Regions from separate parts of the Actinomadura sp. 3N508 genome, predicted to be linked through region 3. Evidence: riboswitches for the same ligand, from Rfam matches in the RefSeq annotation. Region 3 holds a riboswitch; each other region holds the start of a gene.

Region 1 (7,584 bases), on a different contig from region 3:
GCGTCGGGCGCCGGAACAGGGTTGGATCCTAGGGTGATCACCGGATACGACACCGTGCTCGTCTGCGCGCAATCCCCGTCCCGCGCCGTGCGACGCTTCCTGGACCGGCTGCACCGGGACCGGCCGGACCTGCGCGTCGCGGTCGAGCCGGGGGACGACCCGTCCTTCCGCCCCTGGGGCGCGGGCCGCGAGATCCCCACCGGCCGGGCCGAAGTGCTCGTCGCCGAGGACGAGGAGATGATCCAGAGGTGGGACGAGGACGGCTACCACCTGTCCCCCACCGGCACCGGCCCATTGATGATCAGCTTCGAGCCCTGCCGGGTACCACGGCTCAGGGCCCGGGTCCTGGAGAATCCGTACGGCGACAACGGCCTGGGATTCGCCCCCCACGAGGTCACGCTCGTCGGCACGGACCTCTTCCTGGTCACGATCGTCACCCCGGACGCCGACAGCGCCTACTCGACATCGGTCATCGACCGCCTGGCCGAATGCCTGACGGGGCTCTAGCCGGGGGAATGGTTGACACGGCTCTTTGGGCCGTGACGCCCTGCCGGAAATGGCGATGCGGGCGGCGGCGGTTCTTCGCCACCGCCCGCATCGGGCCTCAGAGGTCAGGCGGCCTTGTAGCCGAGCTGGCGGAGCTGGTCGGCGGACAGGCGGGACACGTTGTGGTCGTGGTCGGTGGCCGCGTACTGGTGGATGGTCCACTGCTTCCACGGCGAAGGCGCGCTGACCTTGCCGGGAGACCGTCCATAGTGCGCGACCCACAGCGGGTATTCGCCGAGGCCCTTGCCGTGCTCCTCCGCGAAGGAACGGGAACTGTAGAACATCGGCTTGACGCCGGTCTTCTGCTCGACGCGTTCCAGCCAGCGTTTGGCCCAGTCGTTCACCTCGCGCGTCGAGCGGCCGTCCGTGGTCTCCAGGTCGAGGATGAGCAGGTCGCCCTTCGCCAGCCCGGCGGACGTCACCACCCGGAGATAGTGATCGGCCTCCCGGACGGGATCGTTCTGCGGACGCCCGTAATGGTAGGCACCCCTGACCAGGCTGTTCTGCTTGATCTGGGTCCAGTTGCGGGTGAAGGTCGTGTCCTTGTGCGCGGTGCCCTCGGTGGCCTTAGCGATACCGAAACCGGGCTTCTGCCGGCTCCAGTCGAATCCCTTGTCGTGGTGCGAGACGTCCACCCCATAAGGGCGGGCGCCGGCCGCGGGCGGCGCCTCTGCCTTCGCCTCGGGCGGGGCCGCCTTCTCGATGACGGGTGCGGCGGCGGTCCCCGCCGTGGTGCCGGTCTCGGGCGCGTCCGCGGTCCCTGCGGTGACGGCCAGGGGAGTGATCACCCCGGCGGCGAGCACCGAACCCATCAGCAGCATTCTGCGGCGGCCGCGCGTTCTCATCGTTTTCTGGATGCCCGTTCGCACCGGCGTCCACCTCTCCTTTTCCGCCTGCCGGGTTAGCTGACGGGTTCGGGCCAGGAGACGGCCCTACCGCTGGCGGACCAGCGGATTCACCCCTAACGAACCTGGGTCCCCGGCTTCCCTTTTTCGGGAATTCGGCGTCCGGCCGGATTTCGGCCGGTGCAGCGGACACTAAGCACGGGAAATGGGTGGCGGCAAACGAGAACGGCGAAATCAACCGATGGGTTGATACGGGCATCGACCCATCGGTTGGCGGGCCCGGGTCAGCCGGGGAGGCGGATGAGGCGCCGCTCGACGGCCACGGTGACGGCGGCCGTGCGGGTGTCGACGCCGAGCTTGGCGAAGATGTGCACCAGGTGCGTCTTGACGGTGGCCTCGCTGATGAACAGGCGGCGCGCGATCCGCTGGTTGGACAGGCCCTCGGCCAGCAGTTCGAGGATCTCGATCTCGCGGGGGCTGAGGGACGGGGCGGGCTCGCGCATCCGGTCCATCAGCCGGGACGCGATCCCCGGCGACAGCGCCGTCTCGCCGCGCGCGGCCGTGCGGATGCCGCGGAACAGCTCGTCCGGCGGGCCCGCCTTGAGCAGGTAGCCCGCCGCGCCGACCGCGATCGCGCGGGAGATGTCGGCGTCGGAGTCGTAGGTGGTGAGGACGAGGACACGCGGCGGGTCCGGCAGCGCGAGGATGCGGCGGGTCGCCTCGACGCCGTCGATGCCCGCGCCGAGCTGCAGGTCCATCAGGACGAGGTCGGTCGGGACGGCCCCGGCCAGCCGGACCGCCTCCTCGCCGTCCGCCGCCTCCGCGACCACCTCTAGGTCCGGCTCGCCGCCGAGCAGGGCGCGCAGCCCGGCCCGGACGACGGGATGGTCGTCCACGATCGTCACCCGGACCACGGTCACTCCCCGTGCTCCCGTTCACGGGGGACCGTGGCGGCGATGACCGTCCCGGCGCCCGGGGCGCTCTCGACCGCGAGGGAGCCGCCGACCTCGGCGAGCCGGTCCCGCATGGCGCGGAGCCCGTACCCGCGTCCCCTGGCGGACGCGGCCGCCCCGGGGTCGAACCCGGTGCCGTCGTCGGCGACGTCCAGGGACACGGCGTCGTCGAGAAAGGTCAGCGTGATCATGATCGTGGCCGCGTCCGCGTGCTCGCGCGCGTTGGCGACGGCGCCCTGCGCGACGCGGAGCAGCACGGCCTGCACCTCGACGTCCACCGGGTACTCGTCCCCCTCCGTCCGGAACCGTACCCGCGGGCCCGCCTCCGGCCCGGCCCCGGCCAGCTCGCCGAGCGCCGCGAGCAGGGACCCGGACGCCAGCGCGGGCGGGGCCAGCGCCCAGACGAAATGGCGCGCCTCGTCAAGGTTCGCGGCGGCGGCGTCGGCGGCCTGCCGCAGATGGCGGCGGGCGTCCGCCGGCGAGGTGTCCCACTGCCGGTCGGCCGCCTGGAGCAGGATCTCCATGCTGGCCAGGCCCTGCGCGAGCGTGTCGTGGATCTCGCGGGACAGCCGTTCGCGCTCCTCCAGGACGCCCGCCGCGCGCTGCGTGTCGGCCAGCTCGCCGCGGGTGCGGACGAGCTCGCCGACGAGCCGCTGCAGCTCCAGGAAGATGACGGCGGCCATCGCGGCGACCGCGATCGGGGCGAGCACCAGGCTCGGGTCCACGCGGTCCGCGAGGTAGAGGCCCGCGAAGATCACCGCACCGGTGATCACCACGACGGCGGCGATGGCGGCGCGCGGCGACAGCAGCCGCAGCGCGGCGAAGAACAGCGGGACCGCGCACCAGGCGAAGCTCGGGGCGGCGCCGACCAGCGCCAGCCAGCACGCGACCACGGCGCCCAGCCAGGCGAGGCGCCCGTGGCGGCCGAGCGCGTCCCAGAAGGCGACGCCGAGCGCGTAACCGGCGCCGAGCACCCCCGTGAGCGTGAGCACCAGCGGCGTGGCGCCGTCCAGCCCGTGCCCGGCCACGAACCGGGACGCGGACGCGGCCAGCAGCAGGAAGAACCCGGCGTGCATCGCCAGCCGGATCCGGCCTTCGGTCCTGGTCACGTCCCCTGTCTCCCCGTCCCGCATCGGCGCAAGCCTCGCCCGCCCCGGCGGGCCGCGCATCAGCCGATCGATTGATCCGGCCGCGCCGCCTACGTGCGGGAAGTGCTGCGGACGACGTCCATCAAGGTCGACCACGTGAACGACCTCGGCTGGACCGCGCTGCTGGAGGCGATCATCCTCGGCGACGGCGGCCCGAACCACCAGCAGGTGGTCGCCCACCTGCTGGACGCGGGCGCCGGCCAGGGCCTGTCTCGAAGTTGGCCGGGACTTGGAAATGCAGTGGCCTGACATGTCACATGTGCTGGTATGCTGCTTTCGCCGCCAGTGACGCATGTCCGTAGGTCGCGGCGCGCCCAGCGGAGGAGCGAAGGTCATGACCGCCAAGTACGAGGCGTCCCCCGGCATGGGCGGGTTCACCGCGGTCGAGCGTACGAGCCCGACCCAGCAGGTGCGCGAGCAGCTGCTGGGGGCGATCGAGCGCGGCGACATCCCGGCCGGGGCCATGCTGCCCTCCGAGCGGGTGCTGTGCGACACGTTCGGCGTCAGCCGGGTCAGCGTGCGCGAGGCGCTCGCCGGCCTGGAGGCGATGAAGATCATCGAGATCCGGCACGGGCGGGGCGCGTTCGTCCGCAAGAGCATCAACGAGCAGTACGCCGAGCCGTTCGCCAAGTACCTGGAGCTGCACCGCGACGAGCTCATCGAGCTGAACAAGGTCCGCGGCGCCCTCGACGAGCTGGCCGCGGCCGAGGTCGCCGAGCACGCGACCGACGAGGGCCTGGCCGAGATCGAGCGGGCCCAGGAGGTCTTCCAGGCTGCGGCCGCGCAGGACAAGCCGAACCTCGCCGAGGTGTCGCGGCTGGACGTGGAGTTCCACCTGTCCATCGCGCGGGCCACCGGCGGCGAGCTGCTGCCGCGGCTGCTCGGCGAGCTCAACGACGTCATGACCGAGTCCCGTCCCGCGACGTTCTCGCGCGAGGGCCAGCTCACCCGCTCCATCCGCGACCACCAGGCCATCGTGACCGCGCTGAAGAGCCGGGACGCGGCCCGGGCGCGCAAGGCCATGCAGAAGCACATGCTGGCGATCCGCGAGTGGTACGAGGACCTTCCCGGCAAGGGCTGAGCCCTTCCGCCAGCCCCCTTTCACCGGCCGGTGCGCGGCACCGGCCGGTTTCGGCATTCCCGGCATCGACCCTAAAGTCGCAGGTGAACGGCGTGCCGTGGGCATTGTCACCCGCAACCCACATAGGTAAGGTCAGCACATGTATTACATGTGACCAGGGGCGGGAGCGGGGAGATGACGGACTCACAACACGTCGAAGACGCACTTGCCAAGAGGTACCGCCAGCCGAAACGGGTCGAGCAGTTCGGGGCCGAGGTGGTCCCGGACGAGCTGCGGACCGTCCGCTGGTGGGACATCTTCGCCATGGTCCTGAACTTCGTCGTCAACCCCGGCACCATCGTGATCAGCGGTGCGCTGATCGCCGCCGGGATGTCGCTGTGGGAGGCGACCCTCACCGGCTTCCTCAGCATCGTGGTCGGCTTCAGCGCCTACCTGGTCGCCGCCACCGTCGGCGTCGACTACGGCATCCCCGGCCTGGTGAGCATGCGCGCGGTGTTCGGGACGCGCGGCGCCGCCGTCACCTCGGTGCTGCGCGCGGTGTCCAGCGTGTACTGGTTCGCGTTCCAGACCGTCGCGGGCGGCATCGGGATCGCGGCGGTGCTGCGCTCCCTGCTCGACCGGGAGATCTCCCAGTCGCTGATCATCGTCTGCTTCGCCGTCTTCCAGATCCTGGTGGCGACGGTCGGGTACGGCTCGCTGAAGGCGCTGTCCCGGGTCGCGTTCGTTTTGAAGATCGCGTTCTCCGTGGTCATCGTCATCATGCTGATGACCTATCCCAAGGAGAGCTTCCACGCCGACGCGGTGTTCTCCTTCGCCGGGACCGGCCACGGCAAGGTCGCGCTGATCGCGCTGTGGACCACCAGCATGGCCGCCGCGTGGTTCTCCAACTTCACCGACGCGGCCGACTTCTGCCGCTACTCGCGCACCCGCGTCGACATGTGGATCGGCACGTTCCTGGCGGCGGTCGTCGGCCAGCTGATCTGCTCGTTCCTGGGCGGGTACGCCGTCGCGGCCGTGCAGGGCGACAGCGACAACGCCTTCGACGTGATCGTGACCGCCACCCAGGGCGCGGTCTGGCTGCTCCTGCTGATCCTCGTCTACATCGTCCTGGACAACTGGACGATCAACGTCCAGAACCTCTACACGGCCGGGCTGGCGATCACCACGCTGTTCTCCCGCATCGGCCGCTTCTGGGGGACGCTGTTCGTCGGCGTGATCGGCCTCGGCGCCTCGCTCGCACCCGGCCTGGTCGACAACTACACGAGCTATATGGAGTACCTGGCCGACCTGTTCGCGCCCATGGCCGGTGTCTTCGTCGCCCACTACGCGATCCTGCTGAAGACCCGGCTGGACGTGCCCGCCCTGTTCCGCACCGACTCCCGCTACGCCTACTGGCGGGGCTTCAACTGGATCGCGCTGTTCTGGGTGGTCGCCGGCTACTTCATCAACACGACGGTGCCGGCGCAGTACCTGAACATCGTCGTGACGGCGGTGACGGTCGGCGCGCTCTACCTGGCCTCCATGGCGGTGGCGCGGCGGCGGTGGCCGGTCGTCGCGGCCGGGAGCGAGCCCGTCCACCGGCGGACGGAGGAGCCGGTCAAGGACCAGGCCGCCGGGCTGGAGCCGGTGGAGCAGGGAAGCTGAGCCCGCCAGGTGCGACGGCCGTCGGGAGCGGCGGCCGTCAGGTGCGGCGGCCGTCAGGTGCGGCGGCCGTCGCCGAAGATCGGGAGCAGCGGGTCGATCTCGACGGTGGCGAAGACGCCGGCGCGGGTGAACGGGTCGGCGGCGATGAACGCCTCCGCCGCCTCCCGGTCCGGGACCTCCAGCACGAAGAGCTGGCCGCGGCGGGTCACGCGGTCCTCGTCCAGGAGCGGGCCGGACAGCTTGATCAGGTCGGCGCGCTCGTCCACGTAACGGCGGTGCTCCGCCAGGACGGCCCGGCGCAGGGAGGCCGAATCGGGCACGTCCCGGCAGAGCACCACGTAATGCGGGGAGGACGCCGGCATCAGGCGGTGAACGCGGCGTCGATGGCGATCTCGGCGCCGGAGATGTAGCGGCTGCCGTCCCCGGCCAGGAACACGACCAGGTCGGCGATCTCCTCGGGGGTGCCGAGCCGCCCGGACGGGATGAACCCGGCCAGCCGTGCCCGGTTCTCCGCGCCGCCCTCGATCATCGGGGTGTCGATGACGCCGGGGCAGATCGCGTTGACCCGGATGCCGTCCGCGGCCAGCTCCCACGCGGCGGTGCGGGTCATGCCGCGCACGGCCCATTTGCTGGCGGCGTAGGCGAACGGCATGCCGCCGCCCTTGAGGCCCGCCGTAGAGCAGGTGTTGATGATCGAGCCGCCGCCCGCCGCCCGCATCAGCGGCGCGACCGCGTACATGCCCAGGTAGACGCCGGTCTGGTTGACCTCGACGACCCGCCGGTACTGCTCGGGCGAGGTGTCGGCCAGGCCCGCGTGGAGCCACACCCCGGCGTTGTTCACCAGGATGTCGACGCCCCCGTGGTCGGCTCGCACGGTCGCCATGAGCTCGCTCCAGGCCGCCTCGTCGGTGACGTCGAGCGGCAGGAAGCGTCCTGGGCGGGCCAGTTCGGCGGCCACCTTCTCCCCGTCGCCGCCCGGCAGGTCGGTCACGACCACGGTCGCGCCGTGCTGCGCCAGCAGCCGCGCCTCGGCCGCGCCCTGTCCGGTGTACGACCCGGCGCCGGTGACGACGGCGACCTTCCCGTCGAGGTTCGGATGGTCCATGTCAGGCTCCTTCACGCGTGCCCCGGCACCACGCGGCCGGGAAGAACTCGTCGATCGCGGCGATGGCGGTCTCGGGGCGGCCGTCGCTGGGGACGGTCTCGAACGTGATCGTCCCGTCCCAGCCGAGCCGGTCCAGGACGCCGCGCAGGTGCCCGGCGTCGACCTCGCCGGCGCCGGGCTCGTGCCGTCCGGGGACGCCCGCGAAGTCGAACCGCGCCATCCAGGGCGCGGCGGCCTCCAGGTGGTCGGTGAGCCGGCCGCT
Region 2 (7,584 bases), on a different contig from region 3:
CCCCGCCGCCGAGGACTTCCTCAGCCAGGCCGGCCCGTTTCGCCGGGAGCTGACCGCCTACTGCTACCGCATGCTCGGTTCCGTGCACGACGCCGAAGACCTCGTCCAGGAGACCTACCTGCGTGGCTGGCGGTACTACGACCGGTTCGAGGGGCGCGCGTCCATGCGCACCTGGCTGTACCGGATCGCCACCAGCGTGTGCCTGGCCGCGCTGCGGAACCGCGAGCGCAGGCCGCTGCCGAGCGGCCTCGGCGCCCCGGCCGGCGACCCGCTGGACGACCACACCGAGCGCCACGACGTCCCCTGGCTGGAGCCGATCCCGGACGACATGGCCGACCCGGCCGCGGCCGTGGTGGCGCGGGAGAGCGTCCGGCTGGCGTTCATCGCCGCCCTCCAGCACCTGCCGCCCCGGCAGCGCGCCGTGCTGATCCTGCGCGACGTGCTCAACTGGCACGCCGCCGAGGTCGCGCAGCTCCTGGGCACCACGACGACCGCCGTCCACAGCGCGCTGCGGCGGGCCCGCACCCAGCTCGGCAAGGTGGCGCCCGCCGCGGACGAGATCGTCGAGCCGTCGGCGGCGGACCAGCGGCGGCTCCTCGACCGGTACGTCGACGCGTTCACCGGCAAGGACGTCGACGCCATCGTCGAGCTGTTCACGGCGGACGCGATCTGGGAGATGCCGCCCTTCCCCGTCTGGTTCCAGGGCCGCGCCGGCATCCGCGACCACCTGACCCTGTGCTGCCCGCTGCGTGCGGGCGAGGTGCAGCTGCACCCGACGTCCGCGAACGGGCAACCCGCGTTCGCCGCCTACCTGCGCGGCCCCGACGGCAGCCACCGGGCGGCATTCATCCAGGTCCTCACCGTGACGGCCGCGGGGATCAGCCATGCCACCCTGTTCCAGGACCCCGGCCTGTTCCCGGCGTTCGGCCTGCCGCCGAGCCTGCCGGCGCGGGCCATGGCGTCCGCGCGCTGACGGATGAACAGCGAAGCCGCCACACCGGCCTACGGATTCGAGCTCCTAGAGCGCGCCATCACCTACGCCCTGGGCAGCCTGAGCCTCGTCACACCCGAGGCCATGGCCTCGCCCACCCCATGCCGCGACTGGGACCTGGCGGCACTCCTGGCACACGCGGACGATTCCCTGTCGGCACTGCACGAGGCACTAGGCACCGGCCACGTCGCGCTGAACGAACAGACCGCCCCGGGCGATGATCTCGTGGCCGGAGTTCGTGATCGCGCCCGGCGGCTGCTGGCCGCCTGCTCGGCCCCGGACGGCGACCGGCTGATCATGATCGACGACTGCCCGCTCCCCATCGGCTTCCTCACCGGCACCGGCGCCCTGGAGATCACCGTCCACGGCTGGGACATCGCCCGCTCCTGCGGGCACGACCGGCCGATCCCGCCCGGCCTGGCCGAGGGGATCCTCGAACTCTGCCCGCTGGTGGTCGCCGACCTCGACCGTCCCGCACGGTTCGCCGCACCGGCGGAGGTCCCGCCCGGCGCCGGCCCCGGCGACCGGCTCATCGCGTTCCTCGGCCGCCCCGGTGGGGGCCCCGCCCCTGCGTGACCTGGACGGAAACGGGGGCGGGGCCGGGCCGGGCCGCATCACACCCAGGACGCGGGGGCCCCGCCGGCGGCCGTGCATTACGGGGGACCGCCGACGTCTCCTACAGCGCCAAGGCCCGGCAATGCGTCACGGATCGGGACGATGCCGGGCGATGGCGGACGGTTACTGACAGAAGACGCGGCGCCTCTCCCCCGCTACTTGTGGCGCGCCACCTCGTAGGCGGCGCAGCCGATGATCTCCATCGACACCTTGAGCCGCTTCAGGCTGATGTTCTGGGCGATCGTGTCCTCGGGCGTGTGGTAGATCGGCTCCAGCTGGCTGGGCGCCTCGTTGCCGCGCCAGCTGAAGTTGCCCGCGGCGATGCCGCGCTCGAAGAAGGCCTCGTGGTCGCTGGAGCCGCGGGCGGTGGGGCCCTGCGTCTGGTCGACGTAGCCGAGCCGTTCCGCGGCGGCGTTCACCGCGGCGGTGGTGGTGTTGTCCTTGCCGTCCACGGACAGCAGCCAGTACGTCTCCGCGGGCGGGTGGCTGGTGGCGACCATGTCGTTCTGGAAGCAGCCGGTGATCTGCTTGACGCCGGTCTCGTCCAGCCCCTTCACGTAGTAGCGGGAGCCGATCAGGCCGTTCTCCTCCGCGCCCCACAGGTAGATGCGGATCGCCTGCTGGGTGGGCAGCCGCCGCAGGACGCGCGCCAGCTCCAGGCACAGGACCGTCCCGCTGCCGTCGTCGTTGGCGCCGGGCGACCCGGGAACGCTGTCGTAGTGGGCGCTGACGATGACGGCCTTGCCGTCGGGGTTGGGCAGCGTCGCCTTCCGCTCCGCCAGGACGTTGTACGACGTCATCCCGGTGTGCTTGGTGACCTCGATGGAGAGCCGCTCGGCACCCGCGCGGATCCGCTCACCGTGGTACCCCGCGAGGCCGAGGACCGGGATCGCGACCGGCTCGGCGAGGGCGGGGGCGAACGAGGCGGGCTTGCGCTCGGGGAAGGTGTCCGAGCGCGCGTTGATGATGAGCGCCGCCTTGGCCCCCGCGGCCGCGGCGGCCTTGGCCTGGTCGGTCTCCTTGCCGGGGATGCGGTCGAACACCACCAGCCTGCCGTCCGCGTCGTCCGGGACCTCGACGACCTTGCCCACGTCCAGCACGGTTCCGCGGACTTCGCCGGTCGCGCCCTGCAGCGAGGCGCTGGACTGCCAGAGCCGCTCGCCCCTGGCGCGGATCTCCGCCAGGTTCTTGTCCGCGACGGGGAAGGGCTGCAGCTCGACCTTGTAGCCGAGGTCGCGCAGCACGCCGGCGATGTAGCGGGCGGCGCGGTGCTCGGACTCGGTCCCGGCGATGCGCCAGCCGATCCCGTCGCTGAGCACCTTCAGGTGCTTCAGCGCCCGGCGGACGTCGATGCGGGCGACCACGGCCTTGTCGCCGGTGGTGAGGGAGGGCGGCAGCAGCGCGCCGGGGCGCTGCCGGGTCGCGGCGGCGGCGGTGCCGGGCAGCAGCCCGACGGTGGCGAATCCGGCGAAGGCCGCGGCTCCGGCAAGCAGGTCACGGCGATTGACCTCGGTCATGGGCGTCTCCTCGGGGAGATCGGGGCGCATACCCGTTCCGGACCGGGTCTCGGCCGGTGACGAATGACGGCGCCGCGAGGAACAGGGCCCCCGTTCCCACGAGAATCTACGAAAGCACCCCAATTCCGACAAGGACGGCTGATCGCTCCGCAACTCAAACGTGATCAAGCGCAGCCCCTGTTACTGACCGCAATAGCGTGGGACCATCACTCACGGCGACGGACCTCATTCGAACAGAGGTGAGTGGATGTATCCGATTCCACACGGCGGAGCCGACCCCGTCCTGCTGCAAATCGGCGATATCTCGCTGACGGGCACGCACGTCATCCTCCCGTACGGGAGTTACCCGCTGCACGGCGCCACCTGGACCATCCAGGACTCCACCCAGGTGACCGAGGGAATCCCGGTGGTGGCCATCGTCCTGGCGATCGTCTTCGCCTGGTTCTGCCTGCTGGGCCTGCTCTTCCTGCTGATGAAGGAGCGCCGCTACCTGGGCTTCGTGACCGTCTCCGTCACCGGCCCCGGCTTCCACCACACGACCCACTTCCCTCCGGGCCCGCAGTCAGGCGCATGGGCCGCAAACGCAGTGGCACAAGCCCGCGGCATCACCGCCCTAGCCCCGCCCTGTTAGCCCAGGGGGGCGACCCCCTAGAACCCCCGTCGCGACGCAGGCGATCCTCATGCCGCCCCTGCGGTCTGCCGTGCCCGTGACGGGCGTGTGCGGCGTCGCTCCGGTCGCCCGCGTCGTCGGGTCGTGCGACCTCCGGCGCGGGGCGCCTCCGGCCGCACGACCCGCAGCCGTGGCTGAGGTGGGGGCTGAGCTGGGGTGTTGTTGATTTTGTCCGGGTTTGCCTTCTATTGGGGTACGGAGTAGCTTGTCGCTCATCAAGGCGCCCGCCAGGCGTTTTGCCGCACCGTGTCCGTCCGGACACGGTCCCCCGGACGGCGTCGCCGGACGGGGGTGGCGGCGGCGCGACCCACGCGTCGTCTCGTGACGGTCCTGCCGTGCGGTCTCCCCGAGACCCCGTTCCTCAGCCCGGCCATGCGCACGCCGACGTGCGGGCGCTGAGCGAAACCAGGACCGGTTCGCAGAGCTGCGCCCCCTCCTGGGGCGCCGCACCATCAGCGCCGCTCTTTCGCACGCGGGACACAAGGGTCCCGCGGATGGGCCGTCATGCCCTCAGGATCGCAGCGGCAACGCCGAGTCCGCCGTCGCGCGGAGCCGGGGACCCACATCTTGCACTGGGGTGAATCGGCCTGCCCCCAGGTCGAAGGACGACTTCCACGTCCGAACCCGTCAGCTAACCCGGTAGGCGTCCTGGAAGCCAAGGAGACCCCTTGACAGGCAAGCACTCCAAGAACCGCTTTCCCCTAGGACCCCGTGCCACCGGCGCGCTGTTCGGCCTCGCCTTCTTCGGCGTGGTCGCGGGCACCGCGCAGGCGTCGATCGGGTCCGACTCCGACCCGGGCTCCGGCGCGCGCGCCGGCGACCAGGTCGCCGCCGTCGGAGTCCTCCCCGGCCAGCAGAAGGGCGCGCCGGAAGCGTCCCGCAAGAAGGCCGACGCCAAGAAGTCCACCACGCTGGACGCCCGGTCCCAGGTGATCGAGCGGGCCAAGACCTGGAACCCGGGCACGGGCGACCGGGTGCGCTACAGCCAGCTCCGCAGCCACAACGGGTACCGCGCCGACTGCTCCGGCTTCGTCTCGATGACGCTGGGGCTGGAGAAGCCGGGCCCCAACACCCAGGGCCTCACCTCGTCCGAGTACACCGAGCGCATCACCATGGACGAGCTGAAGAAGGGCGACCTCGTCATGGACGCCCAGGGCACCAACACCACGCGCCACGTCGTCATCTTCGAGAAGTGGTCGAACAAGGAGCGCACGTCCTACTGGGCGTACGAGCAGCGGGGCCGGTACGGCACCGACTACCGGGAGCGCGACTACGGCCTTGACTCCGGCAGCGAGTACAAGGCCTACCGCCCGAAGAAACTCACATAACGCAAGGCAACGCCCGGCCGGGTACCCCTCGGCCGGGCGTTCGCATGCGCGAGTCAAGGCGGCCGGAGGGGGAGGCGCGGGCGCCTCCCCCTCCGGTTCATGATCTGTCCGAATTCGGCGACGTTGCGTGATCAGATGGCGACCATCCGATCAGGCTCGCCTTTTCGGTCCGCCGGGTATCAGTCGCAGCGTTTCCACACGAGGTGGTAGACGGAGTTCCCGCGCGCGGATTCCATTGCGATGAAACTGGACTTGGTCGAGTCGCCCTTGTCCACCCGCAGTTCGGTGTTGATGTTCAGGTTGCGGTCCTTGCCGCAGGGCTTGTAGACCCGGCCCTGGGAGTCGGTCTTGTCGGCGAACTTCCAGTCGTCGTCGAACGGGCCCTTGAGCGTGTGCGTGACGGTCTGCGACTCAGAGTTGCCCTGGAAGTAGTAGTTCGTGCGGCGGATCGCGGTGGCCCCGGCCTCGAGGTGGGCATAGCCGCGGGACTCGATCCCGACGACCGCGTAGGTGTAGCCCTCCGGCGCGTCGACCTGCACGCTGAGCTGACAGTTCTTCCGGAAATCCGTCGACGGCGCGTTGTCGCCCGCCCAGGCCACGTACTTCTCGTAGGTGACGGTGAAGGCGGTGTTGCCGTGCGAGGGGGTGACCTTCGTGGTGCCGGCGGGGCAGCCGGAGCCGTTGATGGTCTCGACGCCGATGGTGACCTTGCTGGGCACCGGAGCGGCGTCGGAGGCGGGGGGATCGATGGAGGCGGAGGCGGTGGTGGCGGTCGCCAGCATGGGGAGGAGCAGGGCAGCGCCCACCGCGATCGCCGTACGTGTGGCGTTCTTCATGGGTCGGATCTCTCAGGGGGTTCGTGGTCGACGCCTTCGCCGCACACGCATCGCGCCGGTGGTTTTACCAGCGGATTTGCGGTGACTTTGACGTCAACACGTCAATGGCGATTCTCTCGGTCTGGAGAATCATCCGAGAGGGTATTCGGGTCGCGCTGACTTGGTCAACACTTTGCCTTTGCGTCTTATTAACAATTAACATTGCGTTTTCTAAGCCCTTTAAGGCCGGGCCTTACCGCGTTTTCGGCACTCGCCGAGAGCCGCCGCGCGCACTGGATGGACGCTGACCAGATTGGGGCGGAACATCTTGACTGCCCAGTTCGTCATACCTGTCAGCACCTCGCGCATCCCGCGCAGTGGACCCCGCAAACCCCGCACGCCCCGCGCAGCTCGCAAACCCCGCACACCCCGCGCAGGCCGATGGCCGCCGCCGGCAGAGGGCCGGCGGCCGCCGAGACAACGGGAGTTTCAGGGGGAATTCACAGATGCCCGTGAAGAGGGTGTACGACGTCGTCGCGCTGCACGTTCCCATCGTCTTCGACGCGCACGGCGACCACGACCGCAACGGAATGATCTTCACGCTAGCCGAGCACGAGACCGAGCTCAACAAGGTCAGGGACAGTTTTCCGACGCCCTTCCCCGACCCGCTGGAGCACCCGGAACTGCTTCCCGACCCGCATCCGCTCGTCCGCCCGCTGGTGCTGCGGGCGCGCGTCGGCGAGCGGGTCGTCGTCCGGTTCCGCAACGAGCTGCGGCAGCGGGCCGGGATCCACGCCAAGGGCGTCGGGCACCGGGTCATGGCCGCCGACGGGGGCGCCGTCGGCCGGAACCCGGACTCGGCCGTCGCGCCGGGCGGCTCGATCGTCTACGAGTGGGACGCCGTCCACGAGGGCGTGTTCTTCTTCGGCGACCTCGCCGACCTCCGCGGCGGCGAGCACGGCTCCCAGTCGCACGGGCTGTTCGGCGCGCTGATCGTCGAGCCCGAGGGCGCCACCTGGACCGACCCGGTCACCGGCGACCCGCTACTGGACGGCCTGTACGCCGACGTCCACGTCCCGGGGCAGGAGAGCTTCCGCGAGTACGCGCTGTTCATGCAGGACGAGTCGCCCAACGACAATCCCGTCCTGCCGCCGCACCCGCTCTACGAGTGCGACCGGCCGCGCCCGCACACGCACGCGCCCGCGGCGGGCGGCGAGCGGCTCGCGCCCGTGCTGTTCCCCGACCACGACGGCCACGGCGGCGGCCACGGCAACGGCGGTGGCCACGGGGACGAATCCGTACAGAACGAGCACGCCGCCTCGATGATGCTCATGAGCTACCGCACCGAGCCGATGGGCTGGCGGTCGCTCGCCTACGAGCGGATGCTCGAGGCGGGCGAGATCGACCCGGCGCGGGACGCGATCGTCGGCGAGGAGCAGCACCACAGCTCCTGGCTGTTCGGCGACCCGGACACGCCGATCTTCCGCGCCTACGGCGGCGACCCGTCGAAGATCAGGCTGGTCCATGCCGGGGTGAAGGAGACGCACGTCTTCCACCTCCACCTGCACCAGTGGCGGGCCGTCCCCGGGCACGGCGAGTCGCCCATCATCGACTCCGTCACGATCAGCCCGCAGCAGGCGTTCACGAT
Region 3 (7,584 bases):
TCTGTGTGGGGTTGCCATCAAAGTAGAGCGCGAAGCATTGAACACAGAAGCGCCAGTCGGGCTCCCCAAATTCTTTCCGAAAGCTGAAGGACGGGTCGTCAAACGACCACTTTCCGCCCTCTGCCCCCATGATACAGAAGGGATCGCCATACTCATTCAACCCGAGGGGCTGATCCAACCGGGAGTGGTTAGCGCCGAACATGTGGCCTAGTTCGTGTGCGAACAGCGCCGGCGTCATATCTATGGCGCTCAGGTGAAGGTATGGCTTGCCGGGCGCCCAAGCGGCGCTTCGGGCGTCGGGGTCATCGATGACCAATGCAAAGTGGGTGAACGGAGTCAAGTCCACACCGAGTCCTTGGGTGATGAGTGGACGCGCGAGATCAAAGAGCCCGAATGAGTGGCCGACCGTCGCCCACTGCTCGTCCGTCATCCCCGTCAGCCTGAACCAGTCAAAGACAAGGAATTCGAATGTCGCACGACTACCCGACTGGTCATCCAGGTAGGCGGCGACCTTAATGGTTGTCCGGTTGATGAAATCTCGTGTCAGGTGTGTCGCTCTCGGCTTGCTGGGGCCAATTATGGGCAGGATTGCCAATTTTCTCACATTTCCCCCGAATGAAGCGCGATAAGCTTGCATGCTACAACTGTCGCAACTGCATCCCTTCGAATACCCCAATGCGCCGTTCATAGTCTTCGGCCTCAGGTGGGCAAGCAATACCTATACATCGAAGACCCGCGCGTTACCTGAGCCCGTCCCCCGCATGAGAAGACTGTGACAGTTGCTTGCCGGACATTTGACAGCCAAGTTCCCTCCGCTCCTCCCTGCTGGAGGTTGGATTGGGGCGCACCCTCGAACCTCCGGCAAGGACGAAAGCTGGTGGTCTTCTTTGATCTTTCAATGAGGTGCCGACTTGTATCGGTTCGGTTCGTGGGTCGGGGCGGCTGTGCCCGTAGCGCGCCGTAGGGAGTCGTAGGGCGCAGGGTGGGATGGCTCGTGATGTGCCTGCCGAAGTTTGGCTCTCCCGGGGTATGCCACCCGCTCGGCGTCCGCTCTGCGGCCTGACTCAACAGAGGCGTGACCCGGTGGTAATGGGCTCCGGGAAGTCGGCGTGTCGGCTGCGGATCAGCGCCCGTGTCGTCTCGTTTTGCACGAGACCGTGCTCGGTGATTCTTCTCGGTGTCGACCCGCAGAAGTCCACCCACACCGCGACCGCGCTGCACAGCGCGACCAACCAGCCGATCGACTCGGTCCGGATCGATGCCGCGCTGGTGGGGTATCGCCGGCTGCTGGCGCGGGGCCGGCAGTGGCCGCGACGGCGGTGGGTGATCGAGAACGCTCGCGGGCTGGGCGGCATTTGGCGCAGTGGTTGCTGGCCCGCGGGGAAGAGGTCCTGGACGTGCCGCCCACCGCGACCGCGCGAGCGCGGCAGCTCTCCCGCGGCGGAGGCCGCAAGAACGACCAGATCGATGCCGCAGCGGCGGCGACGAGCGCGGCCACCCAGGGTGACGCCTGCCCGGTGGACGCCGAAGACCACACCACGGCGCTGGCGCTGCTGGACGAACGGCGCGTCAACCTCACCCAGACCCGGGTGCGTGCGGTCAACCAGCTGCACACGTTGCTGCGGGGCCTGCTGCCCGGTGGTGCGCCCGCCCAGCTGTCGACTCGGCGGCGGCTCTGCAGCGCGCCGTGCGGCAGCCGGGCCGGTCGAGCACGTCCGCAAGCAACTGGCCAAGGACCTGGCAGCCGACATCCACCGGCTGGATGAGCAACTGGCCGCCAACGCTCAACTGCTCCAGCAGGCCGTCACCAAGGCGGGCAGCACGCTGATGGACACGCCCGGGATCGGGCCAGTGATGGCCGCCCGGCTGATCGCACGCACCGGACGCGCTGGCCGCTTCCCCACCCCCTGCCGCCTTCGCCAGCTACTGCGGCACCGCACCGATCGAGATCGCCAGCGCCGGCAGAGCCCGCCACCGGCTCTCCTGCAGCGGAGACCGGCAGCTCAACGCCGTGCTGCACACCATCGCCGTCATCCAGATCCGCATGCGCCACACCGCTGGCCGCGCCTACTACGACCGCAAGATCGCGGAAGGCAAGACCCCCAAGGAAGCCAAACGCCGCCTGACCGACCACATCTGGCGCGTCATGCAAAGCGACGAACGCCGCCGCGCACGGACGGGCCCGGGAGGACTGAGGTGCCCCGGGTTCGATGACGTCCTTCAAGCCAGTCATGATCTTGGCTGGCAGGGAGGAGAATGACCGTCGATGGCAGCACCACGTAAGTACCCTCAGGAGCTCCGGGAGCGGGCCGTGCGGCTGGCTTTGGAGTCGGATCGGCCGATTCTTCGAGCTGAGGTCAAACAAGACGTACGTCACGATCTGAACCGCTTGAGAAATTCAGCGACCTGCTCGACCAGGTCCATCAGCCGGGCTCGTTCCCGCCAGCACCCCGCGCGCTCCGGAACCCGACGGTCGGCGTCGCCCATGTCGTGCTCAGCACCGCCCACGCGGCCCGCACGAGCGCACCGGCCAGCCATCCGACCAGAAAGGCAGGACGAACAGAGCGGCCAGCACGGCGTTCAGCGGGTCAATCCGCGGGGCCTCCGCGCGGAGATCGACGTCGAGCAACACGCCTAGTGACTCTTCCTGGGGCGGACCGGCTCGAATCTTGCTTGTCAGGTCACTCGCCGGATGTCCGCACGGGCGGCGCACCGTCGGCCCGATCCCAGCCTGCCGGAGAACGACGCGGACCAGGCGAAATGCCTGAAGACCCTTTGTTCCGCGCCTGCCCATCCAACGAGTACCGCAGACGGAACGGGCGAGGCGCGGCGGCCTCGCCCGTTCATGAGCTGCTGCGCGAGGTACCTACTGCTTGAGCAGGTTCTGCATCTTGGTGATCTCGGCGGTCTGGGTGGACACGATGTCCCCGGCCAACTTCATGGCCGCCGGGAACCGCCCGGAGGACTGCTCGGCCTTAGCCATCGTGACGGCACCCTGGTGATGCTTGATCATCATTTCCAGGAACGTCTTGTCGAAGGCCGCGCCTTGGGCGCCTTGCAGATCCTTCATCTCCTGGTCGGTCATCATGCCGTCCATGCCGCCGTGGCCCATGTGGCCCGTCCCGCCTGTCCCGGGCGCGGGCACGGACGATCTCCAGCCGGTCAGCCAGGCGGACAGCTGCTTGATCTCCGGGTCCTGGGCCTTCTTGATGTCCGCGGCGAGGGACTTCACCTTGGGGGACGCGGCGCGGGTGACGGCGAGATCGGCCATCTCGATCGCCTGGCGGTGATGCGGGATCATCATCTGGGCGAACATGACGTCCTGCTCGTTGTGCCGACCCCGCGAGCCTTCACTGGCGGACGGCGACGCGCTGGTCGGCATCGAGTGACCGGCCATCGGGTCCTTGCCGTCGCCGGAGCCGTTGTCGCCGCAGGCGGCCAGGCTGATGGTCAGCGCCGGGACGGCGACGAGCGCGAAAGCGCGCTTCATGATGGAGAACCTTCCGTGTCGAAGTCTGTGACGTCAGGGAACTGGGTGCCATGAAGGCGCCGATGGCCTGTCACAGCCTCAACACGCTCAACCGGTGCAGGAACGGTCTCGGTGGCGGCCGGCCCACCAGCGGGATCCGGACCCTGATCAGGAGACGCCGGGCCACGGTCACCGGCCCGCGCAGAAGCAGCGCGACGATCGCTCCGAAGAACGAGATCAGGACCAGCATCGCAAGGCAGACCTGACCGCCCGGATGTTCCTGGTGCTGACCACCTGGATGATCTCTACCCGAGGGCTGATGGACGGCCTTCGCCGCGGACGGCACGGCATTCTCAGCCGCGCTCATCGTCGCGTCGTGAACGGGGCTCGTCGCCGCCAGTGCGACTCCGGCCATCTCGCGCGGGCTCGGCGACGCTTGGAAGCCGTGCATCGCCAGCACACAGAGGAGCAGGAGCAGACCGACCGGCAGCTTCAAGGCTCGTCGGCAGCGCTCCGGTGACCGCTTCAACCGCCCCACTCCTGCTCCGAAGTCGGGCCGGTCACGCGCTCTTCGGGTCATCGGCCGCATCAGACGTGATCAGGCGACGCGGACGCCACCGGCGAAGGGGCGGCCGGAGATCGAGCTGATCTTGACGACGTCGCCGGTCTGCGGGGCGTGCACCATCTTGCCGCCGCCGATGTACAGGCCCATGTGGTGCAGGTCGCTGTGGAAGAAGACCAGGTCGCCGGGCCTGAGCTGGCTCTGCGAGACGCGGGTGCCGGCGGTGAACTGGCTGCCGGTGTAGTGGGGGAGGCTGATGCCGACCTGGGCGTAGGCGTAGAGCGTCAGTCCTGAGCAGTCGAAGCCCCTGATGTTGGCGCCCTGCGCGGTGCCGTAGGTGGGGCCCGACGCGCTGCCGCCGCCCCAGGAGTACGGGACGCCGCGCTGGCTCAAGGCGGCCCGGACCGCGCCCATGGCCTTGGCCGAGGCGCCGCCCGGGTCGACGTTCACGGCCGGACCCGCACCTGTGCGGGCGCCGGGGCCGAAGCCCAGCTTGGCTTCGACCTTCTTCAGTTTGGCCTGCAGTTCCTTGTGCTTCTTCTTGGCCTGGTCGGTGAGTTCGCGGACCTGCCTCGTCCGGGCTTCGGCGGACTTGCGGGCGTGTTCGGCGGCCTGCATCGTCTGCAGCAGCTGGGTGAGGCGGATGCTGTCCCGCTGGGCGAAGTAGTTGAGGGTGGCCGACTTGTCCAGGACGGCCTGCGGGTCACCGGCGGAGGCGAATGCGACCGCCGGGTCCGCAGGACCGTTCTTGTAGCTGTCGGCGGCGAGCCTGACGATGTGGGCTCGGGCCTCGTCGAGGGCCTTCTTCTGGCGCGCGGCGTTGGCCTCGGAGACCTTGGCGGCGCGCTGGGCCTGCTGCAGCCGTACGCGCAATCCGTTGTACTGCTCGCTGAGCTTCTCCGCGTCGTCGGCGAGCTTCTTCTGCTGCTCGGTCAGCTCTTTGCGGGTCGGCTGCGGCTCGGCAGAGGCCGGTGGGGGAGCGAGGAGGCTCGCGGACAGGGCGATCGACGCCGTCCAGGCCGTGCCCGTGATGACCCGGCGGCGGGCCGACGTCAGGTGTCCGGCAGCTCGTCGCTGCATGTGGTGTCCTCTCCTGTACCGCCTACCGGGTGAGCTGCCGGGTTCGGGCCGGAGTCGCCCTGCCGCTCGCGGGAGCGGATTCACCCCAGGTGGAGAAACGGTTCCCCGGTTCCCCGGACCCTGTGGATCCGGGAGTTTCGGCGCGGCCGTCGCCGTCCCCGGCGGGGACGCCTCGCTACGACCTCCTACGAAGCGTAGGAGATAGTGGCCTCATTCGCCACCCAAGTAGTCGATGACGACAAAACGCCCCAGCGGTCTCAGCAGATGTGGGACAGTTCCGCGATCGTCGCGGTCGCGGCGGCGAGGGGAGCGGCGACGGCGAGCGTGACGAAGGCGGAAGCGGCGGCCTTGGCGGCCCGGCGCGGTCTGCTCACCTCGGTGGTCTCCAGCCGCAGTACGCGCTCCGCCAGCCCTCCCGTCGACGGGCCCGCGGCGCCGAGAGCGCCGGCTACCCCCGGTGTCGCCGCGAGCCGGTGCAGGGCGTCGACCAGCGTCCGCCTGCCGCATGCCCGCGCCGCCGCATCATCGGCGGCCATCTCCAGCAGCAGCGGAAGGTTCTTCTTCGCCCGCCGGACGGTGGGCGGCCACGGCAGGAGGGCGTGCACGAGATCGAGCATGAGCAGCAGCGCGTGATGACGCTGGCGCACGTGGGCTCGTTCATGCACCAGGACCGCGTCGAACTCCTCAGCGCTGAGGAGTTCCTGCGCACCGGTGCTGACCACGATCGCCTTTCGCCTGGCAGGCAGCGAATAGGCCACGGGAACGGGGTGGTCCAGGACGAGAACGTCCTCATGCCCCTCATGCTCGGTGGCGACGAGCCGGAGCATCTCCCGATGCCGGCGCCGGTGACGCACCGCACGTCCGACCCGGGGCAGACCGTGCGCCACTCTGGCGCAGCAGGCCACCAGCAGGACCAGGCTGGCGGCCGCCGCCATGATGATCGCCTCGTCCCGGTGATGCGGAAGGCAGCCCCGCAACCACTCCAGGGCGCCATGACCGGGCGCCGGCGGCGCCAGCAAAGCCGCCGCGACGACGCCGACACCGGCGATGACCGTCCCGGCCAAAGCCGCGACCCAACAGGCGATGGCGATCACCGGGTGCGCGGCGGGACGCCCGACCCGAGCGAGGACCGGCCCCGCCAGGCAGCCCAGCAGGGCCGCGGTGGAGACCAGGCCGATCACGAGATAGATCACGCTGTCACCCGTCCTCGGAGTCGGCCGTGCGGCGGCGTAGGGCTTCCAGCAGGTGACGCGCGTCCTCAGGTGGGACGCTCTCGGCGAACCGGGCGAGGATGCTTCCGTGGTCGGGAGACTCGATGAGCGCGTCGAGCATCAGCTCGACCGCGTACTCCTCCCGCGCGCGCGTGGGGGAGTAGCGGAACGCCAGCCCGTCCTGGGTGCGCTGCAGCAGTCCCTTCTGCGCCAGCCGCTCGGCGACGGTCTGGACCGTGTTGTAGGCGAGCGCCTTGTCGCTGTTCTCATTCAGCTTGGCCAGCAACTCACGAACCCGCAGCGGACCGGACGCGTCCCAGAGCACGTCCATGATGGAACGCTCAAGCGATCCCCCCAATCCAGCCACGTAGCCCACCTCCATTCCGCAGACATTGTGCCGGAGACCGCCTTTCTGGCCGGGGCGCTCTCAATGGTGGTACTGGTGGACGACGGCGTGCCCCTTGCCCCGTCCGATCATCCAGCGGTTCAGCGGTGTGGTGAGGACGAACGCGACGAGGAACGCGATGGCCAAGGCGCCCCAGAACTTCACGCTCGCCGGGCCCGCGTGCATGGCTCCAGGGATCATCACCATCGTTGCGTTGTCCAGCACCTCCATGACCGCGATCGACACCGTGTCGGCGGCCAAGGCGACCTTGAAAGCGGCTCGCAGCGAGAGCCCGGCCCTCAGCACACCGCGCATCGTCAACGCGTAACCGAACATGAACGCCAGCACGACTGCAAGGGCGATCGTCGCCACATTCGACCAACCGAGTGCTGTCCCGATCACCATGCCGAGCACTTCACCGATGGCACAGCCGGTCAGGCAATGCAACGTCGCCTGGGCCGCCATCGTCCAGGAGACCGACCCGCCGTGGCCGTGAGAGGCATGCCCCGCATCGTGTCCGTGATGCCCGCTGTGCGAGGCAGTGCCCCCAGGCATGCCGCTCTCATCCGCCTTGCGTCTGTCTTGGGTGGTCATCACCGATCTCCAGCCGCTTGTCTGATTGCCTGGAGTATGCCCTACAAGCTGTAGGAGGTTGCGCGCCCGCCCGTGGTACCGGCGGGAACCGCCCGAGACTGAGATCACTTCCCTACTCATCATGCGGTGGTGCCCGTCGCACGCGAGGCACGGACGTCCCAGCTCAGGTGACGGGTTCGTCAGTGCCCCGGCGATGATCGCGACGCCGTGTTGCGCCTTAGCGTCGCCAAACGGAGGCATTCGTTGAGGGCGCCGACGCGGAGGTGCCGACCCATGCCGCAAG
Region 4 (7,584 bases), on a different contig from region 3:
TGGCCCCGGCCGCCGCCGACCCCAGGCCGACCAGGGCCCAGGCGGAGAAGAAGCTGACCCAGCTCAACGAGGAGATGGACAAGAAGGTCGAGCAGTACAACCAGAACCGCGAGAAGCTCAAGATCGCCAAGAAGAAGCTGGACGCCGCGACGAAGGCGAGCAAGCGCGAGGAGACGACCTTCGAGCAGCAGCGCTCCAAGATCGCCCAGATGGCGGCGGACGCGTACAAGAACGGCGAGTCGACGGACGTCACCGGCTTCGTCGGCAGCAGCGACCCGCAGGCCGTCCTCGACCAGGCGGCGGTCTTCTCGCACCTGTCGCAGGACCGCGCCTCCCAGCTCACCCAGTTCCTCGCCACCGCGCAGCGGCTGCGCCGCGAGCAGGCCGTGGCCAAGTCCGCCTACGACGAGGTGAAGTCCAAGTCGGACGAGCTGCAGAAGCAGAAGAAGGAACTGGACCAGAAGGTCAAGAAGCAGGAGGCGCTGGTCAGGCGGCTCGGCGGCGGCACGTCCTCCGGCGGCGGTGGCGGCGGTCGCAGCTACAACGGCCCCGCCAGCGGCTCGGCACGCGCGGCGCTCCAGTTCGCCTACGCCCAGATCGGCAAGCCGTACCAGTACGGCGCCGAGGGCCCCGGCACCTACGACTGCTCCGGCCTGACCATGAAGGCATGGGGGGCGGCGGGCGTCAGCATCACCCGCACCACCAACTCCCAGTACGCCGCCACCAGGCGGGTGGACAAGAGCGACCTGCAGCCCGGCGACCTGGTGTTCTTCAGCGGTCTCGGCCATGTCGGCATCTACGCGGGCAACGGGAAGATGGTCCACGCCCCGAGCACGGGCAAGAACGTCCAGGAAGTGAGCATCACCTCGGGCTACTACCTGAGCAACTACTACGGCGCCGGGCGTCCCTGACGTCCCGCTCCGCCCGCCGCTCGCGCGGCCGGACGGACCGTCTTCACCAACGGACCAGGCTTTGACCTGGTCCGTTGTTGATTTTGTGGGGGTTTGCCTTCTGTTGGGGCTTTGGTACCTTGTCACCACTCGCGGCGCCCTCCAGACGCCGTGGCCCCCGCGACGCCCACCAGGTGCCGCGGCCCGCGCGGCGCATTCCTCCGCCGCGTGACGGGCGGCGCGAGCCACGCGCCTCTCCCCTCCCGGCGGCGCGCTCCACGCGTCGCCCGCGGCACCGCGACGGTGCCGCGACGGTCTCACGCAGACCTCGCCCGACCCCAGCCGACGTGCGCACGCCCGCAGCGTGCATGGCGCTGAGAGCGCTGCCGCGGCGGCCCCGAGGGTCAGGCGCCGGACGGTCCCGGTGACGGGCCGCCGTCCGCACACAACATCAGGCGCCGCTCTTTCGCACGCGGGAGACAGGTCCCGCGCACGGGCCCCATATCGCCCCCAGGATCGCAGCGGCAGCGCCGAATCCGCCGACGCGCGGAACCGGGGACCCATAACCGCCGGAGTCCAGGGACCGTCCCTGGACGGCAATTCCCGGCGCCCGGGGTGAATCGGTGCGCCCTCCCGGAACGATCCGGTGAGAGCCCGCCGTAGGGCCACTTCCTCGCCCGAACCCGTCAGCTAACCCGGTAGGCGTCCGGAAGAGACGAAGGAGTGAAACCCGCAGCGTTACCTGGGCGTGGTCGCCCTCGTGCGACCACGCCCACCTCATCCCTGTGCGCTTCGCGCGGGCGATCCGCCCGCCGGAGTATCCCCATCCGACCGGCGCGCCCGCCCCCGGGCCGCCATCGCCGAGTCCGCGGACCGCCCTGCGCATGCGCGGCGGGACGCGGAGCCGGGGACCCACCTGTGTCCTTTCGGGGTGAATCGGCCTGCCCGCGTGCGGGCCGTAGGGCGGCTTCCACGCCCGAACCCGTCAGCTAACCCGGTAGGCGGCATGGAAGTCGAGGAGATCCCCCCGTGCCAGGCATCAACCGCAAGAAGACCCCGGGCAGGCACCGCAAGCCCAGCACCCGGACCATCACATGGCGGGCGACCGGCGGCGTCGTCGTCGGCGCCGCCGTCCTCGGCACCGCCGCGGCCACCGCGCACGCGTCGGTATTGCCGTTCGGGCCGCTGCCCGCCACGAACACGTCCTCCGAGATGGCGGCCACCGGGAAGGACGCGCGCGTGACCGCGTCCAAGGACCACAAGAAGGACGAGCCGAACCGCAGGAACAGCACCAGGAAGAACGCGACCGCCAAGGGCGGCGGTGCACCGGCGAAGCCGGCCGGAAAGGCGGCCGCGAAATCGCGGCCCACCGCCGCGGAGGCCATCAGGCTCGCCAGGTCGCAGGTGGGGATCGCGGAGAACGGCGGCGGCGAGACCAAGTTCCAGAAGTGGTACATGGGTACGTCCCGCGCGCAGGAGACGCTCGCACGCGACGGCGGCTCCCTCGGCGGCTACGGCGACGCGAACTGGTGCGACATGTTCATCTCCTGGATCGGCGAGCAGATCGGCTTCACCGACCAGATCGGCAGCGACGCCTGGACCGTCGCCCACGCCCGCTGGTTCCAGGCCAACGGCCGCTGGGGCACCGAGCCCAGGCCCGGCGCGATCGTCTTCTTCGCGTGGGACGGCCGCAAGTCCAGCGGCGCCATCCGGCACGTCGGCATGGTGATCAAGAAGGTCGACGACGACACGATCGAGGCCGTCGAGGGCAACACCGGCAACGCGGTCCGGATCAAGCAGCGCTCGAGCAGCGACATCGTCGGCTACGGATACCCCGACTACAAGTCGTGACGCCCGGCTCGCCGCCCCCGCGCCCTGCATAGGATCGCGCGCATGGAAGACGGCTCCGGCGCGGACGACGCCCCCGGCGGCCCCGGCGGCCCCGTCACGCGGCGCAGGGCATTGGCCCTCGGCGTGGGCGGGGCCGGGGTGCTTCTCGGCGGCGTCACGGGCCTCCTCGCCACTCGCTCCGGCCGCGAAGAGACGCCCCCGAGCCACGAGACCAGAGCAATGGGCCGGTACGAGGCCGGTGACGCGGCGGCCGTCCTCGGCAACCGCGCGCGGGCCGTGAAGTCCGGTGACCGGACGGCCTTCCTCGCGACGGTAGGCTCCGCGCCCGCCGCGTTCCAGGCCGCCCAGTCCCGCCTCTACGACAACCTCCGCAAGCTCCCCCTGCACGGTTGGCGCGAACAGGTCGTGACCGTCCAGGCCGCGGACGCGGAGAGCGGCGCCACGGTCGTCCGCGTCAATGTGCGCTACAGGCTGCGCGGTTTCGACCGAGGCGACGTGGTCCGCACCGGGTACCTGGCCCTGGCCCAGCGCTCCGGCACCTGGACGATCGTCGGCGACGGCTCGTCCCACGGTTTCCACGACGACGCCGAGATCTGGGCCGGCGGCCCCCTGTCGGTCGTCGGGGGCCGCGCGAGCCTCGTCATCGGGGACGCCACCGGCCTCGGCGAGATCGCGAGACGCCTGGACGAGGCAGTGCCGGTCGTCAGCGACGTCGCGGGCACGGGATGGGCGCGGCGGGCCGTCGCGCTCGTGCCCGCCGGCGCCGCCCTCGCGTCCGCGCTCGCCGGTCCCGGGCAGCGCCTCGACGAGATCGCCGCGCTCGCGACCATCGTCCCGCCCGCCGGCGGGGGCCGGGGTCCGGGCGGCGACCGCGTCATCGTCTCCCCCGGCACCTTCGGCCGACTGAACGACGTCGGGCGCGACGTCGTCCTCACCCACGAGCTGACGCACGTCGCGACCGGCGCCGCCCGCGACCGCAGGACGCCGGGGTGGCTCGTCGAGGGCTTCGCCGACTATGTCGCCTATCGCGGGTCGAAGATCGGGGTCCGGGCCGCGGCGGGCGAGCTGCGCCGCGAGGTGGCGGCGGGGCGGATCCCGTCCGCGCTGCCCGCCTCGGGCGCGTTCGCCGGCGGCTCGGCGCGCCTCAGCCAGGCCTACCAGGAGGCCTGGCTCGCCTGCCGGATGATCGCCGACCGGTACGGTGAGGCGACGCTCGTGCGGCTCTACCGGACCGCCGGGCGCGTCCCGGAGGCCACCGCGCTGCGGGAGGTGCTGGGTCTCACCCGGGCGGGCTTCACCGCCCGATGGCGCGACTACCTGAAGAAGGAGCTCACGTGAGGGAGCGAACGGCCGGCGGAATGCGGACGCCGCGGATCGCCGCCGCCGTCGCCGCCGGGGTGCTGTTCGCCGCCGTCGCGGCCGTCCTCGCCCTGACGACGCCCTGGAACCCGCTGCCCGGCACCGTGCCCGGCGGGCGCGTGGAACGCGATCCGGCGCTCGACTTCTCCCCGTCCGAGATCGCCCGGTCCAGGGCGTTCGACTCGGCCCTCACCCCGCCCGCCTACACGGGCCTCCTCGCCGGCCTGCTCCTGATCTTCGCGCTGGGCTTCACGCCGCTCGGCGCGCGGTTCATCGGCTGGGTCACCGCCCGCACCCGCCGCCGATTCCTCCGGATCGTCCTCGCGACCCTGGCGCTGACGGCGCTGCTGCGCGCCGCCGGGCTGCCGTTCGACATCTGGAGCGAGTCGGTGCTGCGCCGGTACGGGCTGTCGACGCAGTCCTGGCCCGCGTGGCTCACGGACCAGCTCAAGTCCCTCGCCGTCACCTGGGTCATCTACACGATCGCGCTGCTGCTCCTGTACGCGGTCGTGCGTCGCTTCCCGCGCTACTGGTGGACGGGCGCCGCCACGGGCGGCTTCCTCCTCGTCGTCCTGGTGTCGTTCATCTACCCGATCGCCGTCGAGCCGGTGTTCAACAAGTTCCACTCGCTGCGGCAGGGGCCGCTGCGCACCGAGCTGCTGGCGATGGCCGAGCGGGACGGCGTGCCCGTCGAGGACGTGCTCGTCGCCGACGCGTCCCGCCGGACGACGTCGCTGAACGCCTACGTCTCCGGGTTCGGGTCGACGCGCCGCATTGTCCTGTACGACACGCTGCTGAGGTCGCCGCCCGCCCGGGTCAAGTCGATCGTCGCGCACGAGCTCGGCCACGCCAAGCGCGACGACGTCCTGTACGGGACGCTCGTGGGCGCGCTCGGCATCGCCGGGGCGATCTGCCTGCTGTACCTCCTGATGACCTCCCCGCGGCTCCTGCGCCGGGCCGGGGTCGCCCCCACCGGCCCGCCCGAGGACCGCTCGGGCGGGGCGGCGGATCCGCGGTCGATCGCGCTGGTCCTCGCGCTGGTGGCGGCCGGGACGCAGCTCGGCGCCCCGGCCCAGAACCTCGTCAGCCGCCGGATCGAGGCCCGCGCGGACGCGCACGCGCTGAACCTCACCCGCGACCCGGCGACGTTCGTGTCGATGCAGCACGAGCTGTCGGTGCGCAACATCTCCGACCTGAACCCCGACGCGATGGAGTACCTGCTCTGGCTGACGCACCCGCCGGGCCCCGACCGGATCGCCATGGCCCGCACCTGGGCGCGACTGCATCACGTCCCAGAGCCGCCTCCGCTGCGCTAGCCCAGCGGCCGGGCCCGGGTCAGTCGCTCTCGGCGCGCGGCTTGTCCGGACGCTGCGCGCCCTGCTGCTGTGCCGAAAGCGTCGCGGCGTCCGCGCGCGGCGCCGTCGTCACCGACCGCTGCAGCGCGCTGCCCTTCACCCACTCGTTCCAGTTCATCTGCCAGAAGCCCCAGCCGTTGTCCGGTTCGAGCTCCCGGTCCGAGCCGGTCACCGTCACCACGTCGCCGCGCTGGGCTAGGCCGTAGAACCACTTCGCGTTGGACGGGCTGATGTTGATGCAGCCGTGGCTGACGTTCGCGCTGCCCTGGCTGCCGACCGACCACGGCGCGCTGTGCACGTACTCGCCGCTCTCGGAGATCCGCACGGACTTGTACACGGTGAGGCTGTAACCGCCGGGGCTTCCGGGGCTGACCCCCATCCAGTCGGACGTCATGACGGTGGGGTCTTCCTTGGCCATCGTCAGGTGGACGCCGTTGGTGGTCGTGTACTTCTCCGTTCCGCCCCTGCCCATGCTGGTCGGGATGGTGCGGACCTTCTTGCCGTTGACCTTCACCACCATCTTGTGGCTGTCCTCGCCCGCCGTGGAGATGTGCGAGTCGCCGACCTTGAAGTCGACGGCATAGTTCTTGCCGCCGTACACGTCCCCGCCGGTGCGGACACCGCTCAGGTGGGCCTGGAAGCTCACCTTGGTCTGGGCGGGCCAGTACTGCCTGGTCCGGAAGACGACCTCCTGGTCGCCGAACCAGTGCCAGGCGCCCTCGACGGTCTTGTCGGCGCGCACCTCCAGCGCCTGCTCGACCGCCTTCCTGTCCTGCACCGGCCGCTCGAACTGCATGATGATCGGGATGCCGACGCCGACCGTCTCCTGGTCGTAGGGCGCCTCGATCGTCACCTTGTTCGTCTTCGCGACCTTGGCGGTGGTGAAGCGGCTGCTGACCGTCTCGGTCCTGCCGTCCTCGCCGACCGCCGTCGCGCCGACCGTGTACGTCGCGCCCGGTTCGAGCGTCCAGCGCGACCGCCATCGCGTCCGGTCGGCGTTCAGGTCGCCCTCCACCTGCCCGCGGCCGGACGTCACGGTCACGTTCGCGATGCTGCCGCGGTACGCCTGGACGGCGATGGGGCTGTCCGGCCTGAGCTGCCCCCCGCCGCCCGCCGGCGACACCGTGAGCTCCACGGCGTCCCGGCCGTCCGCCTCGCCGCCGCCCGTGCACGCCGCGGCGCCCGCGACCATGCCGGCGCCGATGAGCACGGCCGCCGTCCGCCGCCCCCGGTCTCCCGGTCCTGAGCCACCCACCCGCATGTGGTCCCCCCGGTCGTCCTACTGGGCGATCGATCCGCCTCCCCAGCCACGTCGCTGGAACGGCGCCCAGTATGTGAAAGGGCCGGTACCCGAAAAAATCGGACACCGGCCCCTCATGGGGTTCTTTTACTGGTCAATGGGCGAAACTGATCAATGGGCGAAATGACCCCGGTAGTACTCGAAGACCAGGCCGATCGTCGACAGCAGCATCGCGGCGGCGCCGAGGATGACCAGCCACCAGCCGAACACGATGCCGAGCGAGATGGCCGCGGCCGACAGCCCGACGTACAGCGGCCACCAGCTGTGCGGGCTGAAGAAGCCCAGCTCGCCGGCCGCGTCCGCGATGTTCCCCTCGGGGTCGTCCTCGTACAGCGGGCCGCCGTTGGCGGCCTCGAGGCGCCGGACGGTGAAGTGGATGTAGAACCCGATGAGCCCGGCGAGCCCGACCGAGATCCCCAGCGCCGTCGTGCCCGTCCAGTCCTTCGACCAGAGCCAGTACACGATGTCGGTCGCCAGGAAGAACAGCGCGGACCCGTAGAACATGAACGCCTGGACGCGCATCGGCTACTCCCCCTTCGCCCCGGCCAGCTCGCCCTTGGCGCCCACATGCGGGTGGTGCAGGTCGAACGCCGGCCGCTCGGAACGGATCTTCGGAATCGAGTTGAAGTTGTGCCGCGGCGGCGGGCACGACGTCGCCCACTCCAGCGACGCGCCGTAGCCCCACGGGTCGTCGACCTCGACGCGCTTGCCCCGCTTCCACGTGATGTACACGTTGTAGAAGAACGGCAGCATGGACGCCCCGAGGACGAACGAGAAGATGCTGGAGACCTCGTTCAGGCCCGCGAACTCGTCGGCGTAGTCGGCGTAC

Evidence for each region. Region 3 has a riboswitch for cyclic di-AMP ahead of ACH34S_RS41550 (NlpC/P60 family protein). Riboswitches for the same ligand answer to the same signal wherever they lie in the genome.
Region 1: linked by a shared signal. The riboswitch ahead of ACH34S_RS26060 (glycoside hydrolase family 25 protein) and the one ahead of ACH34S_RS41550 (NlpC/P60 family protein) in region 3 are both predicted to bind cyclic di-AMP.
Region 2: linked by a shared signal. The riboswitch ahead of ACH34S_RS26405 (NlpC/P60 family protein) and the one ahead of ACH34S_RS41550 (NlpC/P60 family protein) in region 3 are both predicted to bind cyclic di-AMP.
Region 4: linked by a shared signal. The riboswitch ahead of ACH34S_RS14865 (CHAP domain-containing protein) and the one ahead of ACH34S_RS41550 (NlpC/P60 family protein) in region 3 are both predicted to bind cyclic di-AMP.

What each region holds. Positions count from the first base shown of each region.
Region 1 is NZ_JBIRAX010000007.1:374,892-382,475, forward strand. Features, by position in the region: gene ACH34S_RS26055 (hypothetical protein) at 34-507, shown strand; gene ACH34S_RS26060 (glycoside hydrolase family 25 protein) at 612-1,358, opposite strand; cyclic di-AMP (ydaO/yuaA leader) riboswitch at 1,421-1,562, opposite strand; gene ACH34S_RS26065 (response regulator) at 1,676-2,305, opposite strand; gene ACH34S_RS26070 (sensor histidine kinase) at 2,308-3,453, opposite strand; gene ACH34S_RS26075 (hypothetical protein) at 3,556-3,741, shown strand; gene ACH34S_RS26080 (FadR/GntR family transcriptional regulator) at 3,827-4,573, shown strand; gene ACH34S_RS26085 (purine-cytosine permease family protein) at 4,748-6,217, shown strand; gene ACH34S_RS26090 (YciI family protein) at 6,271-6,579, opposite strand; gene ACH34S_RS26095 (SDR family NAD(P)-dependent oxidoreductase) at 6,579-7,322, opposite strand; gene ACH34S_RS26100 (TIM barrel protein) at 7,324-7,584, opposite strand, start outside.
Region 2 is NZ_JBIRAX010000007.1:438,618-446,201, forward strand. Features, by position in the region: gene ACH34S_RS26385 (sigma-70 family RNA polymerase sigma factor) at 1-973, shown strand, start outside; gene ACH34S_RS26390 (TIGR03086 family metal-binding protein) at 977-1,567, shown strand; gene ACH34S_RS26395 (M20/M25/M40 family metallo-hydrolase) at 1,762-3,123, opposite strand; gene ACH34S_RS26400 (hypothetical protein) at 3,371-3,754, shown strand; cyclic di-AMP (ydaO/yuaA leader) riboswitch at 4,312-4,454, shown strand; gene ACH34S_RS26405 (NlpC/P60 family protein) at 4,462-5,121, shown strand; gene ACH34S_RS26410 (DUF4360 domain-containing protein) at 5,301-5,957, opposite strand; gene ACH34S_RS26415 (multicopper oxidase domain-containing protein) at 6,443-7,584, shown strand, end outside.
Region 3 is NZ_JBIRAX010000024.1:15,407-22,990, reverse strand. Features, by position in the region: gene ACH34S_RS41580 (hypothetical protein) at 1-637, opposite strand, end outside; gene ACH34S_RS41575 (transposase) at 1,110-1,766, shown strand; partial or broken gene ACH34S_RS41570 (transposase) at 1,828-1,914, shown strand; gene ACH34S_RS41565 (transposase) at 1,889-2,260, shown strand; gene ACH34S_RS41560 (DUF305 domain-containing protein) at 2,867-3,490, opposite strand; gene ACH34S_RS41555 (DUF6153 family protein) at 3,561-3,965, opposite strand; gene ACH34S_RS41550 (NlpC/P60 family protein) at 4,068-5,111, opposite strand; cyclic di-AMP (ydaO/yuaA leader) riboswitch at 5,115-5,255, opposite strand; gene ACH34S_RS41545 (M56 family metallopeptidase) at 5,369-6,304, opposite strand; gene ACH34S_RS41540 (BlaI/MecI/CopY family transcriptional regulator) at 6,309-6,704, opposite strand; gene ACH34S_RS41535 (DUF4396 domain-containing protein) at 6,750-7,301, opposite strand.
Region 4 is NZ_JBIRAX010000003.1:763,806-771,389, forward strand. Features, by position in the region: gene ACH34S_RS14860 (NlpC/P60 family protein) at 1-911, shown strand, start outside; cyclic di-AMP (ydaO/yuaA leader) riboswitch at 1,409-1,610, shown strand; cyclic di-AMP (ydaO/yuaA leader) riboswitch at 1,739-1,910, shown strand; gene ACH34S_RS14865 (CHAP domain-containing protein) at 1,920-2,741, shown strand; gene ACH34S_RS14870 (hypothetical protein) at 2,784-4,079, shown strand; gene ACH34S_RS14875 (M48 family metallopeptidase) at 4,076-5,416, shown strand; gene ACH34S_RS14880 (Ig-like domain-containing protein) at 5,436-6,665, opposite strand; gene ACH34S_RS14885 (cytochrome c oxidase subunit 4) at 6,867-7,277, opposite strand; gene ctaD (cytochrome c oxidase subunit I) at 7,281-7,584, opposite strand, start outside.